DNA from 3 places in the Actinomadura kijaniata genome. Region 2 is predicted to be linked to each of the others. Evidence: riboswitches for the same ligand, from Rfam matches in the RefSeq annotation. Region 2 holds a riboswitch; each other region holds the start of a gene.

Region 1 (5,022 bases), on a different contig from region 2:
GACGCCGTGACAGTGCGGCATCCGAGAAAGGGCAGGCTCGCAGGGGCGATCACCAGCACCATCCTTGCGGGCGTCCTCGCGGGAACCCTGGGTGCGACCTCGGGGTTCAGCGACGACGAGGACTCCACGACGACCACGGCCGGGCCGCTGGTGCTGGCCGCCGGGCAAGCCGGGTCCCCGGCGGGTTCCACCGGCGCGGCCCGATCCGCCGACGAAACCAAGGCACCGCCCAGGTGCAACGCGGCGCGGGGGAAACGGGCCAGCAAATATCCGAACGGCCAGATCCCGGCCCGCCACCTGTGTCCGCTACCGCAGCGCGGCCTGCTTCTACGGGCGGACGCGGCCCTCGCCTTCTACGAACTCAATGCGGTCTACAAGCGCCGCTTCGGCACTGACGCCTGCCTGGACGACGCCTACCGCAGCCTCGCCGAGCAACGGCGGCTCTCCAGCAGCATGCCCTCGGGCATGGCCGCTCGGCCCGGCTTCAGCGAGCACGGCCTCGGCATCGCCGTGGACTTCTGCGGCGGTGTCCGGAACGAGGGATCGCCCCAGTTCGCGTGGCTGCGCGCCAACGCGGGCACGTATGGCTGGTTCCGTCCCGACCGGGCTTACAGCAACCCGTACGAGCCCTGGCACTGGGAGTTCGACCCGGGCCGAGGAAAGCGCCGGTAGATCCGGGAAGGGACGGCGAAGACCGGATCGGATCCATAGGGCACGGGCGTGAGGAGCCCCGGCTGCCACGGTCGAAGGGAAAACACCTGTCCGAAGTCATCGCCACGGAATCAGGGAGCGACAAGAACTACTACTCCTCTTAGTAGAGAGTCCGGCAACGGTGAGGGCCAGCCAACGGCGCCTCATCGTCACCGCCGCCTGCACCGAAGACTTGATCTACCCGGTGACCTGGGTAGACAGCCATCAGTCGTCCACCAGCCCTCGAACGACATCTCCCAAGGTAGATCATTTATGTCGTTTCATGAATAGAACTTGGTCATTGCCCGAATCATCTACTACATTGCCTCGTAATCGGTCCGTGACCAGCTCCCCGCTCGGGGGGCGCGGATCGTCCGCCGAGTCCCGATGGCGCGTCGCGCCTCCATGGGAGCCGGGGACCCACGTTCCTGGGGTGAATCCGCTCCGCGCGGTAGGGCTGCTCCTGGCCCGAACCCGTCAGCTAACCCGGTAGGCGGTCCAAGGAGAGCTGATGGATCCCGTAGGCGAAAAGCTGCTTGAAATAGCCAAGAAAGAGCTCGGGTACCGCGAGAAAGCCGGCGGCTACACCAAGTACGGCGAGTGGTACGGCAAGACGTTCGAGGGCGGCGACGACTACTACACGACCGCTCCGTGGTGCGACATGTTCCTCGCCTGGGCCGCCAACCAGGCGAAGGTGGAGGACTGGGCGGGCGAGTTCGCCGCCACGATCAGCCACGCCAGGTGGTTCCAGCGGAACGACGCCTGGGGCACCGAGCCCGAACCCGGGGCCGTGGTGTTCTTCGCCTGGTCAGGGTCCAAGGACACCGGCGCGATCCAGCACGTCGGGCTGGTGGAGAGCGTCAAGGGTTCCACCCTGCACACGATCGAGGCGAACACCGACGGCGTCCACCTCAGGCGCAAGGTGCGGGACTTCGACAGCGTGGTCGGTTACGGCTACCCCGGCAAGGTGAAGGTCGAGGGCAAGTCGTTCCCGTGGCTGACGGCCGCGCGCACCGAGAAGAGCCATACCCCCAAGCACGCGGCTCCGGCTCCCCGCACCCTGCCCGAAGCCGACCGGTCCGGTGACATGGTCACCGTCGGCCGGACCGGTCACAACGACGGCGGGATCCCCCTCCTCCAGCAGGAGACGCTGCTCGGGGGTCTGCTCGCGGTCGTGCTCTGCGGGACCGTCGTGCTCGCCGTGGGCAAAGCCGCCGCGGCCCGGGTGCCGACCAGTGCGCCGATACGCGTCCGCAAGCGAGGCAGGCACCACCGGGTGCCGGTCACGCTGCCCGCGGGCATCAGGCCCGCCGACCTGGACGCGGCCGACGCCGGAACGCTCGTCATGCCCGCCGTGTCGGCGGCGGTGGCGGCGGAGGTCGAGGACCGTGAGTTCTGGAGCCGGGTCACTCCCCTGCAGCAGGACGAGGACCTGGCGTTCTGGGATTCGCTGCACGCCGACCTCGCGTCCCTCCGATCGGGTGGCCTGCCGCTCGTCCCCGCTGACGACCTCGGCCGGGATGACGTGGGGCACGGATAGCGGCGGAACGAGAGCCACCTCGAAGAGCATGGGCGGGTCGGCGCCGGCGGGGATCCGTCTCGCGGTCGCCCACCTCCTCGTGGCGCGCACGCGTGAGCCGTGCGCGTGGACGGCCGCGCGACGCCCGGGAGAGGTGGTCAGGGGCGGCGGGGCAGTTCGCCGGTGGTGGTGAGGTGTTCGGCGAGTTCGCGGAGTTTGACGTTGCTGTCCTGGGAAGTGCGCGCCAGCAGCGCGAACGCCTGGCGGCTCGTGAGCTTGTGGCGTTCCATCAGGATGCCCACCGCCTCGCCGATCACCTGGCGGGAGACGACCGCCGCCCGCAGGGTCTGGTCGGCGCGCGCGGCCGCCAGCGCGACCGAGGCGTGACAGGCCAGCAGCTCGGCGGTGCGCGCCGACCCGGCGGTCAGCCCGCCGGGCCGGCGCGCGTACAGGTTCAGCGCTCCCAGGTTCGGCAGGCCGGGCACCTGACGCGGGTCGTTGCGGGGGGCGTGGCCGTCGGGGAGCAGCAACACCGCCATCACCGATCCCACGCCCAGCGCGCGGGCGCGCGGGACGAACCGCGGCCAGTGGTCCCCGGCGCGGGCCAGGTCGGGGACCTGCAGGGCAGGTGTGCCGTCGCGGGCGGCCTCGAAGCACGGCCCTTCCCGCAGGTCGGCCTGGAGACGCTCGATGTCGCGGGCCAGCGGGCCGGAGACCGCCAGCGGCCGGGCGCGGCCGCGGTGCACCGCGGTGATGCTGGCGTCGGTGCAGCCGTCCACCAGCTCGGTCGAGGCCGCCACGATCCGGTCCAGGGTCGCCTGAACCGAGGAGCGCCCCTGCAGATCACGGGCCAGGCGAGCCATCGCCGTCGCCAGATCGGGCGCCGGTTCACGCGTCGGCGTAACGGCCGGGTCGGGCGGTGGGTACCGGCGGGAGGGCCTGTCCTGGTCCACGGGGATCACTCGCCTTGCGTGATCTCGCATGCGGCGCGCGCGCCGTCTTTTCGGTCACTCTCCTTGGTTCCCAGTCAAACAGCCGCGTCCCCTTTGAGCCAGGTGTTGGGAGAGGAGGTCAGGACGGTGTCGCCGGGTCCCCGGGAACCCGCTCGCGTCAGGGGGCTTCCGTAGTCGGCGACACACCCGCTGACCGGACCAGGAACGGGCCGCGCCTCACCGGACCTCCCGTTCCCCGTCCTCTCGCAGGACGCTGCCTCCCGTGCCGCTCATGTCCGACGACGCGCCGCCGCCCTCGGTGGAGGCGTCGGTGGGAATGACCGGCAAAGTGGAACGCACAGGGATGAAGCGGTCCAAGCCGGTGGTGGTCAGCAGCAGGGTCACGCGCTTGCTCGGGTTCACCAGCATCAGCTGGCCGCCGCCCGCGTGCAGGCGCTTCCACCACCGGATCACGACGTTCAGGCCCGAGGAGTCCATGAAGGCCAGCCGCGACAGCTCCAGCGCCACCTGCGTGCCGGTCGCCGCGGCGCGGACCAGCTCCTGCTCCAGGGTCTGCACGGTGGCCAGATCCAGGTCCCCGGCCACCTGGAGCACCGTCCAGTCACCGTGTCGCGCGGCACGCACCTGGAACCCCGACCGGTGTCCCCACTGGTGTCCCGGTTCGCGCACTGCCATTGTTCCGCCCCCGTTCTCCCGCTGGCGACTGGGACATTACCCGCCTTCCACCCGCCATTGTGGCTAAGACGCCTCCAAAGCGCCTTTGGTTCACGTCCATGTCTGCACTGGATGCTCTGCCCTCATGCGGGCAAAACATCCGGCCGTCCTCCCATATCCGCTGGTGGCGTACGGGGAAACGGAGCAGTACGGGGGGCGGCGAGGCGGCCTCCGCAGGGGGCGGGCGGGGAGGCGCGGCAGCCGGCGGTGCCGTTCAACGAAGCCGGGCTGTCAGCGTCGCCCGGTCGTGTCGCCGGCCGCGATGTCGTCGGACCTCAAGCGCGCGGGGCCGCGAGTACCGACAGCACGCGGATCGAGCGCCGAGGCGTCGCGGTCACTCGTCGGTGTCCTGCGGCACGATCCTCAGGGCGGCGCGGAGCGCCCGGGCCTCGGACGGTGAGAGGTCGGAGAGGAAGTGCACCAGGGCGGCGGCCTGGTTCTCGCTGGTGGCCAGCGCCTCGCGCATGAGCTTGGCGGTGTAGCCCTCCCTGCTGGCCACCGGCTCGTACTCGAAGGCCCGCCCCACCTTCTCGCGGCGCAGCCATCCCTTCTTGTGAAGGTTGTCCATCACCGTCATGACGGTGGTGTAGGCGATCGTCCGGTCCTTCTCGAGATCCTCCAGGACGGCGCGCACGTTGACCGGACGGCCGTAGGTCCACATGCGCTCCATGACGGCGGCCTCGAGCTCACCGAACCGGGACAGCGCCATGCCTCACCTGGCCTCTCCGACCGAACAGCACGCCTACTACCGGCCATAGTAAACAGCGGCCAAGCCGGCGCGGCCCTGCACCGTCACATCTCTCGGCACTCTGGGTGCGGACCGAAAGCGGCTCTCGCCAGCCTCTCTTACTATGCATGGTAGTAACGTCGCTGGTTGAGCTCGTTGAGGCGGCGTCCTGACAGGTCGCGGCGCCCGTCCTCGTCCGAGGGCGGGTCCCGACGGCAGACTTGGGTCACGCCGACAGCGACGAAAGTCGATTACGTCGTGTTCTCCTTCTCCATACCGTCAGGGCGCATGAGCCATCGAGCATCGCGTCGTCGCGTCCTGTCCCTGGTCCCCGGCCTGGCCGTCGCCGCCGTCGCCGTTCCCTCGGCCGCGGCGGCCGGGACGGGCGGGAGCTTCGTCATCCGGGACGTCCGGATCTT
Region 2 (5,022 bases):
CCGCCGGCTGCTGGCGGGGCTGGGCGGGCTGGCCGCGCAGACCCGCGCGGAGGTGACGGTGGTGTTCGACGGCGCGGAGCTGGACGCGCCGGTGGCCACCATGGCGCCGCGCGGGGTGCGGGTGCGGTTCAGCCTGCCGGGGCAGACCGCCGACGAGATGATCGGGGAGCTGGTGCGGGCCGAGCCGCCCGGCCGGGCCGTGGTGGTGGTCTCCAGCGACCGCGAGGTGGCCGACGCGGCACGGCGGGCCGGGGCCAGGCCCGCGCCCTCCACGCTGCTGCTGCGGCGGCTGGGGCGCTCCTGACCGTGACGCCCGGCCCACCCGGGCCCGGCGGCGTGTGGCGTTCGCCATACCGCGGCCTCCCTGACCTCCGTGGCTCCCGCGAACTGTGATGATCCGGTCACCTTGAGTGGACAAAGTGAGCTTAAGGTCAGCGAATACCATCGTTTCAGTTGTGGCGCATGATCGCCCTCGCTAGTGTCGTCCGCTGACATCGTTGGACGAGAGGGGCGAACCGGACTGTGGCCAAGGACTTCAAGGCCGGCGCCCCGCGCTGGATGGCGGCGGTTGCCTGCCTGACCGTGACGGCGACGCTGACGACTCCCGTCGCGGTCGCGCACGCAGCTCCCAAGCCCAGCGCGGCGGAAGCAGAGAAGAAACTCGAGAAGCTCAACGAGAAGGTCGAGGACCTGGTCGAGAAGTACAACCAGGTTTCCGAGGACCTCAAGAAGGCCAAGCGCAAGCTCGCCGAGGCCAAGAAGGCCGGTGCCAGCGAGCTGAAGGCCTTCGACCGGCAGCGCGCCCGGATCGCCGAGATGGCGAACAACGCCTACAAGAAGGGCGACACGGGCGACGTGGCGGGCTTCGTCGGCACCGGCGACCCGCAGGCCGTGCTGGACCAGACGGCGGTCTTCACCCACCTGCAGCGCAACCGCAGCGACGACCTCGGCCAGTTCCTGGAGACCGCGCAGCGGCTGCGCCGCGAGCAGGCCCAGGCGCAGGCCGCCTACGACGAGGTCAAGAAGAAGGCCGACGAGCTCAAGAAGCAGAAGGCCGAGGTCGAGAAGAACGTCGCCGCGCAGAAGAAGCTGCTGCGCAAGCTGGGCCTGAAGGAGGAGAAGCCCCGCTCCGGTGGCGGCGGCTCCTACAACGGCCCGGCCAGCGGCTCGGCCCGCGCGGCGCTCAACTTCGCCTACGCCCAGCTCGGCAAGCCCTACGTGTGGGGCGGCACCGGCCCGGGCGGCTACGACTGCTCGGGTCTGACCATGAAGGCCTGGGCGGCCGCGGGCGTCAACATCACCCGCACCACCAACTCCCAGTGGGCCGCGACCCGGCACATCGACAAGAGCCAGTTGCGGCCCGGTGACCTGGTGTTCTTCCGCAACCTGGGGCACGTCGGCATGTTCGTCGGCGGCGGCAAGATGATCCACGCGCCGCGTACCGGCAAGAACGTCGAAGTGGTCGACATCACATCCGGCTACTACGCGCAGACCTACTACGGCGCGAGCCGCCCGTAACGCCGCATCCCCTGTCGGCACGGGCTTTTGCTCACAACGGACCAGGCTTGACCTGGTCCGTTGTCATTTTTGCCGGGCATTTGCCATCACGTGGACCTTTGATACCTTGTGGGCACCTGAGGCACCTTCCAGGTGTCTCTCCCCGCACGTCGTCCCCCAGACGACGGACAACCCCCGGACGGCACGTCCCACGTGTCGCCACCCGCCCGGCGTCGTCCAGACGTCGCGGCCGTCTCCCAGGGAGACCTTCGGCCGGCCCGGCCGCACCGTGCGCACGCGAACCGGCGTGCATGGCGCTGAGAGCGCGCCACGGCGGACCATGAGGGCCCAGGCCACCGGCGGTTCACCGGTCCGCATGACCGGCCGCCCTGCCCATGACAACCAAGCCGCGCGTTCACGCGGGACGACAGGGTCCCGTGCCTCCGGCTGGCTTCACCACGCCTTTCGAACGCGTCGGCAACGCCGAATCCGCCTGTGCGCGGAACCGGGGACCCACTTGGGTCACGGTCCCGGACATCGCTTCCGGAACCGCCTCGACCCCGGGGTGAATCGGCGCGGCCTCCCGATCACGCATCGGCCCGCCTCGCCGTAGGGCGACTTCCAAGCCCGAACCCGTCAGCTAACCCGGTAGGCGTCTGGAAGAAGGAGCAACCCCTGCCCAGCAACGCTGCCAGCAGCATTTCCCGCCGGACCCGCATGGCGGGCGGCCTCGTGGCCGCCACCGCCGTCCTGACCCCCGCGATCGCCGTCGCCGGGACCTCCTCGGCCAGCGCCGCCACCCCCGTGGCCAAGGTCGTGCAGCAGGCCAAGACGAAGTCCTGGGCCGAGCGCCAGAAGCTCGCCCAGAAGGCCCTGCGCGCCGCCGCCTCCAAGAAGGGCAAGCCCTACCGCTGGGGCGCCTCGGGCCCCAACGCCTTCGACTGCTCCGGACTGGTGCAGTGGTCCTACAAGAAGGCCGGGGTCGCCCTGCCCCGCGTGACCGGATCGCAGTACTCCGCCGTCAAGAACAAGATCTCCTGGAAGAACCTCGCCCCCGGCGACCTGGTCTTCTTCAACGGCAAGCGGCACGTGGGCCTGGTCTACAAGAAGACCGGCAACACCCTCCACATGATCCACTCCCCGCACAGCGGGAGCTCGGTGAAGGTCGTCAAGCTGGACGGCTACCGCAAGCGGACCTTCGCCGGCGCCGTCCGTCCCTACTGACGGCGCCTCCTCACACCACGGGCGTGACCGCCGACCCCGTCTCCCATCCTCCCGGCGGTCACGCCCCTTCCCCCCTCCTTCTCCTCATCGAGGAGCCACCCGTAGTCACGGGCGCGCACGCGCCCACCGCCGAGTTCGCCGTTGCGCCCTGTCCGGGCGCGCGAAGCCGGGGACCCAATCTCCCCTGGGGTGAATCGGCCGCCACGACGCGGCCGTAGGGCAGCTTCCACGCCCGAACCCGTCAGCTAACCCGGTAGGCGGTATGGAAGCCAAGGAGTCACCTTCGTGTCAGGCAAGCACCGCAAGCCCAGCCCGCTCGGGATCGCCGTCCGCACCGGCGGCACCCTCGCCGTCGGCGCCGCCGTGATCGGCACCGCCGCCGCCACCGCCTCCGCCTCGGTCCCGATGCCGGGCAAGGACGCCCCCCGCAGCGGCGCGCTGGCCGCCATCGCCGCCGCCAAGCCCGCCGCCCAGCCGGTCGTCAAGGCCGCCGCCGCCCCGCCGCAGCAGCCCCAGCAGCGGGTCCAGCAGCCGGCCCAGAAGCCCGCGCAGCAGGCCAAGCCCGCCCAGAAGCCCCAGCAGGCCAAGAAGCGGCCCACCGCCGCCGACGCGATCAAGATCGCCGAGTCCCAGGTCGGGATCAAGGAGAACGGCGCGGGCGAGACCAAGTTCCAGGACTGGTACAAGAAGACCGAGCGCGCCAAGGAGACCGTCAAGCGCGACGGCGGCTCCCTGGACGGCTACACCGACGCCCAGTGGTGCGCCATGTTCGTCTCCTGGGTCGGCGACCAGCTCGGGTTCACCGACCAGATGGGCGCCGACGCCTGGACGATCGCGCACGCCAACTGGTTCAAGGACCGGGACCGCTGGGGCACCGAGGCCAAGCCCGGCGCGGTCGTGTTCTTCTCCTGGAAGGGCGGCAAGAGCATCAACGACATCGTGCACGTCGGCATGGTCATCAAGGACAACGGCGACGGCACCGTCAAGACCGTCGAGGGCAACACCGGCAACGCCGTCCAGATCAAGACGCGCAACAAGAGCCAGATCGTCGGCTACGGCTACCCCGACTACGCCAAGTAAGCCGTGTTCCAAGAGCCCTGGCCCGCGGCGCTCGCCCCGGGGCTCGCGCGGTGGTCGAGGCCGCTTGGAAACGCTCTCCGTCCCCGTGCATAGGATCGCCCCCATGACGGACGGTCCCCGCCGGGCGGAGCCCGCACGGCCCCGGCGCCGCCGAGTGATCGTCTCGGTGGCGGCCGGGGCCGTCGGCTGCCTGGCCGCCGGGCTCGCCGCCACGCTGGCCCCCGCCTCCCCCGGGACGCAGCGCGCCACAGAGCGCGCGCCGCGCCCGGTCTCCGCCGCCGGGTTCGACCGCGGGGCCGCCGGCACCGTGCTGGCCAACCGTGCCCGCGCCGTGCGCGAGCGCGACCGCACCGCGTTCCTGGCCACCGTCGCCACCGCCCCGGCCGCGTTCCAGCGCGAGCAGGGGACGCTGTTCGACAACCTCCTCCGGCTGCCCCTCCAGGACTGGCGGGAACGGCTGGCCGACGCCCCCGCCGAGTCCGGGCCCGGCGCGGTGACCGTGCGGATCGACCTGCGCTACCGGCTGCGCGGCCACGACCCCGGGCCGGTCGCCCGGACGCGGTACCTGGCGTTCGCGCCCCGCGACGGCGGCTGGGTGATCAGGGGGCCGGGGCGGCCCGGCCCCGGCGCCGCCCCCGCGCAGGCCGAGGTCTGGGACGACCGGCCGGTGCGGGTCGTGCGCGGCCGGTCCAGCCTGGTGGTCGGGGACGCCGCCGGGCTGGAGGAGATCGCGCGCCGGCTGGACGCGGCCGTGCCCGCCGTCTCCCGCGTGGTCGGCGACGGCTGGCCGCGCCGCGCCGTCGCGCTCGCCCCCGCCGACCCGGAGCGCGCCGCCGCCCTGGTGGGCGGCGGCCGGGACCTCGCCTCGATCGCCGCCCTGGCCGTCGCCGCGGGCGGCGCCGGCGACCGGATCGTCATCTCCCCCGCCGCCTTCCCCCGCCTGAACGGGCTGGGCCGCTCGGTCGTGCTCACCCACGAGCTGACCCATGTGGCCACCGGCGGCGCCCGCGACGGCCGCACCCCGCTGTGGCTGATCGAGGGGCTGGCCGACTACGTGGGCTACCGGGACGCGAAGGTCGCGGTGCGCGACGCCGCCGGGGAGCTGCGCCGCGAGGTCGCCGCGGGGCGGCTCCCGGACGCGCTGCCGGGGCCGGCGGCGTTCGACGGCGGCTCCGGGCGGCTGTCGCAGGCCTACCAGGAGGCCTGGCTGGCCTGCCGGAT
Region 3 (5,022 bases), on a different contig from region 2:
GCCCGCGAGCCGGTGGAGACCCCCGAGCCCGTCCGGGTGCCGCTCACGAAGGCCACCGAGCCGACCGCCAGCCCCGTTCCGGCGCTCACGGCCCCGTACGCGGCGCTGGGCGGGGCCCCCGCCCGGGAGGACGGGTCGCCGGAGGGCGCCGCCGTCACCCGCCGGGACAACCCGGTCCAGGACGACGGCGCGACGCAGGCCCTGCCCGCCGTCGCCGGAGATCCGGCCGACGCGCAGGCCACGGCGATGTTCGACGCGTCCCCGCCGGACCTGATCCCCGGCCTGGACCCCGTCGAGCCGGGCCGGCGCGAGGGCACGGCGGTGCTGACGCTGCCGAAGCTGCGCCGGGGCACCCACAACCACGTGCTGGGCGTCGCGCTGTCGCTGACCATCGGCGTGCTGGTCGGCGTCGCGATCATCGCGCTGGTGCTGTGGCCGCAGCTGCGCGAGGACGACCCGGAAGGCCCCGGTCCCTCGAACGGTTCCGACGCGCAGGCGGTCCGGACGATCCCGGGGGCGTTCGGCGGCACCTGGAAGGGCACCGCGACCAACACCGCCAGCGGGGTGACGTTCCCGGTGGAGGTGACGTTCGAGGCGGGCGGCACCACGGCCCGCGCGGTGTACCCCAAGGAGGGGTGCAACGGGACGCTGACGCTGGCCAGGGGGACCGGCAGCAGCCTCCAGATGACCCTGGACATCGCCAAGCCGTGCTCGGCGGGCAACATCCGGGTCACCCGCAACGGCGACGGGTCGCTGCGCTACGAGTGGAGCAAGCCCGGCAGCGCCCGGGGGTACGCGGCGACGCTCCGCAAGACCTGACCCCTCCGTCCCCGCCGTCCCACCGGTTCCGTGTGAGTTCGGTCACACCGCGTCCCGCCACCTTGGGTCCGTTTTGCGGTTATTAAGCGAAACCCGCCGGTTAAGCCCGCAATAGATCCATTAAGGTGCCTCCAGCGAGTTCTTCGATCTCTGCTGCGGGACGCCCGCCGGGCGGGCCCGCGCGACTGAAGGAGACCCCCCTTTGCGCGTTGCTCCCCGAAGGGCGCTGCTCGTCGGCGCCGTCGCCACCGCCGTCGGAGCGGTCGCCACGGTGCCCGTGCTGGCCGCGCCCGACAGCGACCCCGTCCCGGTCCAGACGACCGCCGCGGGGAACAGCCCGGAGATCCCCGGCAAGTACATCGTCACGGTGAAGGACGGCGCGTCCCTGGACGGCCCCATCGGGCAGGTCCGGTCGGCGTCGCGCGCCAAGCCCCGGATCGAGAAGCTGAGCGGCGCGCTCAACGGCTTCGCCGCCAAGCTGGACGCCGGGCAGCTCAACGCGCTGCGCAACGACCGCCGCGTCGAGGCGATCGAGCCCGACCGCGTGGTCAAGGCGCTCACCACCCAGAAGGCCCCGCTGCCGTGGGGCCTGGACCGCATCGACCAGCGCGGCGAGAAGCTGTCCAAGACCTACACCTACCGGTCCACCGGCAAGGGGGTCACCGCCTACGTCATCGACGACGGCATCGACGTCCGCCACCCCGACTTCGGCGGGCGCGCCAAGGCCGCCTGGACCGCCCCGGCCCTCAAGGACGAGCCGCCGAGCTGCATGTCCCACGGCACCCACGTGGCGGGCACCATCGGGTCCAAGACCTACGGCGTCGCCAAGGGCGTCCAGCTCCGCGCGGTCAAGGTGCTCGACTGCGAGGGCAACGGCGAGCTGTCCGACGTCATCGCCGGGCTCAACTGGGTCCGCCTGAACGCCGCCAAGCCCGCCGTCGCCAACATGTCGCTCGGCGTGGAGGCGGTCTCCCCCGCCCTGAACAAGGCCGCCGACAACCTGGCCAAGGCCGGCGTGTTCGTCTCGGTCGCGGCGGGCAACGAGGGCAACGACGCCTGCCAGTCCTCGCCCGCCTCGGCGAGCCGCGTGATGGCGGTCGGCGCGTCCACCAAGTACGACAACCGCGCCACCTTCTCCGACCACGGCCGCTGCGTGGACGTCTTCGCGCCCGGCTACGGCGTGTACTCGACGCTCCCGAACGGCCGCCGCGGCGGCGACACCGGCACGTCGATGGCCTCCCCGCACGCCGCCGGGGTCGCCGCGCTGTACCTGGGCACCCGCAAGACCGCCTCGTCCGACACGGTGTTCAAGTGGATCATCGGCAACTCCACCCCGAACGCTCTCGGGCGAATCCCGCGCGGCACTCCCAACAGACTGCTCTACAAGAGCAATCTGTGAGTCCGCTCACGTAAGATGGCCCGGCTCCCACCAGGGAGCCGGGCTCACGGGCATCCGGGCCTCCCCATCGGCCAGCGGGGTTTAATCTTGGCGAGGCGACGGATGTCTCGTTGCCGTTCGTTGACTTTCGGTCGGTCGCGTCTCCCGGAGCGCCGGGGCGGGCCGGCCGGATCGAGCCGAGTCCCGAGGCCCATGCCCGGGAGCCGGGGACCCATTCGCCGGGGACGGACCGCGGACGACGCGGGCCGTCCCCGGCCGGGGTGAACTCACCGCCCGGGCGGTGACAGGGCGGCCTCCGCGCCCGAACCCGTCAGCTAACCCGGTAGGCGACCGAGGAGAGGAGACGACGTGGAGACCCCCACCTCCACCGGCCCGCATACCGGCCGGCGCACGGGTCGGCCCGGTCGGCGCGCCGCCTTGGCCCTCGCGGCCCTCGCCGGAGCCGTGCCGATGCTGGCCGGTGCCACCGCGACCGCCCCGCCGGCGGTGGCCGAGCCGGGTGACAACGCCCGCTTCCGGCAGCTCAACAAGCAGGTCGACCAGCTGGAGAGGTCGCTCGGCGGCGACCTGGCCAAGCTGCGGGACGTGCAGTTCGACGCCAACCGGGCGATCCAGCGGGCCAAGGACCTGCGCGCCGAGCTGGACGCGTCCCGGAACCTGGTCGCCGAGCTGGCCGCCAACCAGTACATGACCGGCGGCGGCGACCCGACCGTCCAGGTCCTCACCGCCGGCGACCCCTCCAACGTGCTGGCCGCGATGAGCCTGTCCACGCACCTGGCGCAGAACAAGTCGGCCAAGGTCCAGCAGATCCAGCAGCTCGTCGTCGACCAGGAGAAGGCCAAGCAGGAGGCCGACAGGAAGATCCAGGAGCTGGAGAAGGAGATCGCGGACCTGCGGTCGCAGAAGAGGCGCATCCAGTCCCTGATGAAGAAGTTCAAGCCGCAGTCGCCGGCCTTCGGCCTGGGCGGCATCACCCCGCGCATGAAGCAGGTCAAGGACGAGCTCGACCGGGAGACCGGTCCGTTCCCGCAGATCGGCTGCGTGCGCACCACCGGCGACCCCCAGGACCACGCCCGCGGCATGGCCTGCGACTTCATGGTGACCACCGGCGGCCAGATGGCGACCGGCGCGGCCCAGTCGCTCGGCGACCGCGCCGCCGCCTACGCCATCGCCCACGGCCGCAGGCTCGGCATCAACTACGTGATCTGGCGGCAGCGCATCTACTCGATGCACAGCCCCGGCTGGCGCTCCATGAGCAACCGCGGCGGCGTGACCGCGAACCACTACGACCACGTCCACATCTCGGTCTACTAGACCGGCCCCGGCGCGCGGCCCCTGGTGGACCTCTCCCGGCTCCACCAGGGGCTTTTGCCGTTTCTGCCCCTTCCGTTCACCTGGCGTTGACCGAACGCATCCCTGGGCTCCCTAGCGTTTCCGCGAATCGGTTCATCTAGGAGGATTCGTGGCAGAACGCCAGGTCAGGCGCGCGCTCCCGCTTCTGTCGGTCCCGCGCCACGGCGGACGCGACGCGCTCACGTGCAAGTACCGTTGCGGCAACGCCTGCGACCACCCGGTGCCCAACACCAGCGGCAACGCCTACTTCGGCGACATCCTGGCCGACCATCTGTCGCGGCGCGGGATGCTGCGGGCGGGCGCGCTCGGCGCGCTGGTGGTCGGCGCGGGAGCCGCCGCCTCCGCCGCCCCCGCGTACGCCGCGCCCGCCGCCCCGGCGGCCCCGGCCCGGCCCGGCGGTGGCGGGCACCGGCTGCGCTTCACCCCGGTCGCGCCCAACCAGGACGACAAGGTCACCGTGCCCGACGGGTACGAGGCGTCGGTCGTGGTGGGCTGGGGCGACCCCGTGCTGCCGGGCGCGCCGAAGTTCGACTTCGACCGGCAGACGCCCGAGGCGCAGGCCAGGCAGTTCGGCTACAACTGCGACTACGTGACGTTCTTCCCGATGGGCCGCGACCGCGCGCTGCTGTGGGTGAACCACGAGTACACCGACGAAGAGCTGATGTTCCGCGGTTACCAGGGCGGGGCGGCCGCGACCGAGCAGCAGATCCGGATCGCGATGGCCGCGCACGGCGGCTCGGTCGTGGAGATCGAGCGCGTCGGCCGCACCGGGCGGTGGAAGCTGGTCACCAGGGGCCGCCGCCGCTTCAACCGGCGCGTCACCGCCCACACCAAGATGGTCCTCACCGGCCCGGCCGCCGGGCACCCGCTGCTGCGCACCGCCGCCGACCCGCGCGGCCGCGAGGTGTACGGCATGCTGAACAACTGCGCCGGCGGCGTCTCCCCGTGGGGCACGGTCCTCACCGCCGAGGAGAACTTCAACCAGTACTTCGTGGCCACCAACGGCGTCCCCGCCGAGGCCAAGCCCGCGTTCGACCGGTACGGCGTCCCCACGAACGTCCCCGACGACAGCCGCCGCTGGGACCGCGTCGAGGAGCGCTTCGACCTTTCCAAGCACCCCAACGAGGCCAACCGCTTCGGCTGGATCGTCGAGATCGACCCGTTCGACCCGCACTCGGCCCCGCGCAAGCGCACCCACCTCGGCCGCTTCAAGCACGAGGCCGCCACCAGCACCCTGTCGCGGGACAAGCGCGCCGTCATCTACATGGGCGACGACGAGCGCTTCGACTACATCTACAAGTTCGTGTCGTCGGGCCGGTACGTGCCGGGCTCGCGCCGCCACAACATGAAGCTGCTGGACCACGGCACCCTCTACGTGGCGAAGTTCACCGGCGACAGCCCCGAGGCGGAGATCGACGGCTCCGGGAAGCTGCCCTCCGACGGCGCGTTCG

Evidence for each region. A riboswitch is a leader RNA that binds a small molecule or an ion and turns the genes downstream of it on or off. The one in region 2 is predicted to bind cyclic di-AMP.
Region 1: linked by a shared signal. The riboswitch ahead of HNR61_RS44700 (CHAP domain-containing protein) and the one ahead of HNR61_RS37110 (CHAP domain-containing protein) in region 2 are both predicted to bind cyclic di-AMP.
Region 3: linked by a shared signal. The riboswitch ahead of HNR61_RS08175 (VldE C-terminal domain-containing protein) and the one ahead of HNR61_RS37110 (CHAP domain-containing protein) in region 2 are both predicted to bind cyclic di-AMP.

The regions. Positions count from the first base shown of each region.
Region 1 covers NZ_JACJIA010000023.1:39,307-44,328, forward strand. The annotation lists gene HNR61_RS50350 (M15 family metallopeptidase) at 7-672, shown strand; cyclic di-AMP (ydaO/yuaA leader) riboswitch at 1,056-1,201, shown strand; gene HNR61_RS44700 (CHAP domain-containing protein) at 1,202-2,230, shown strand; gene HNR61_RS44705 (GAF and ANTAR domain-containing protein) at 2,368-3,072, opposite strand; gene HNR61_RS44710 (STAS domain-containing protein) at 3,379-3,786, opposite strand; gene HNR61_RS44715 (BlaI/MecI/CopY family transcriptional regulator) at 4,211-4,585, opposite strand; gene HNR61_RS44720 (amidohydrolase family protein) at 4,892-5,022, shown strand, end outside.
Region 2 covers NZ_JACJIA010000013.1:133,210-138,231, reverse strand. The annotation lists gene HNR61_RS37125 (NYN domain-containing protein) at 1-304, shown strand, start outside; gene HNR61_RS37120 (C40 family peptidase) at 523-1,518, shown strand; cyclic di-AMP (ydaO/yuaA leader) riboswitch at 1,969-2,168, shown strand; gene HNR61_RS37115 (C40 family peptidase) at 2,215-2,721, shown strand; cyclic di-AMP (ydaO/yuaA leader) riboswitch at 2,856-2,996, shown strand; gene HNR61_RS37110 (CHAP domain-containing protein) at 3,007-3,801, shown strand; gene HNR61_RS37105 (gluzincin family metallopeptidase) at 3,905-5,022, shown strand, end outside.
Region 3 covers NZ_JACJIA010000002.1:218,930-223,951, forward strand. The annotation lists gene HNR61_RS08165 (serine/threonine-protein kinase) at 1-819, shown strand, start outside; gene HNR61_RS08170 (S8 family peptidase) at 1,022-2,218, shown strand; cyclic di-AMP (ydaO/yuaA leader) riboswitch at 2,383-2,563, shown strand; gene HNR61_RS08175 (VldE C-terminal domain-containing protein) at 2,567-3,532, shown strand; gene HNR61_RS08180 (PhoX family protein) at 3,681-5,022, shown strand, end outside.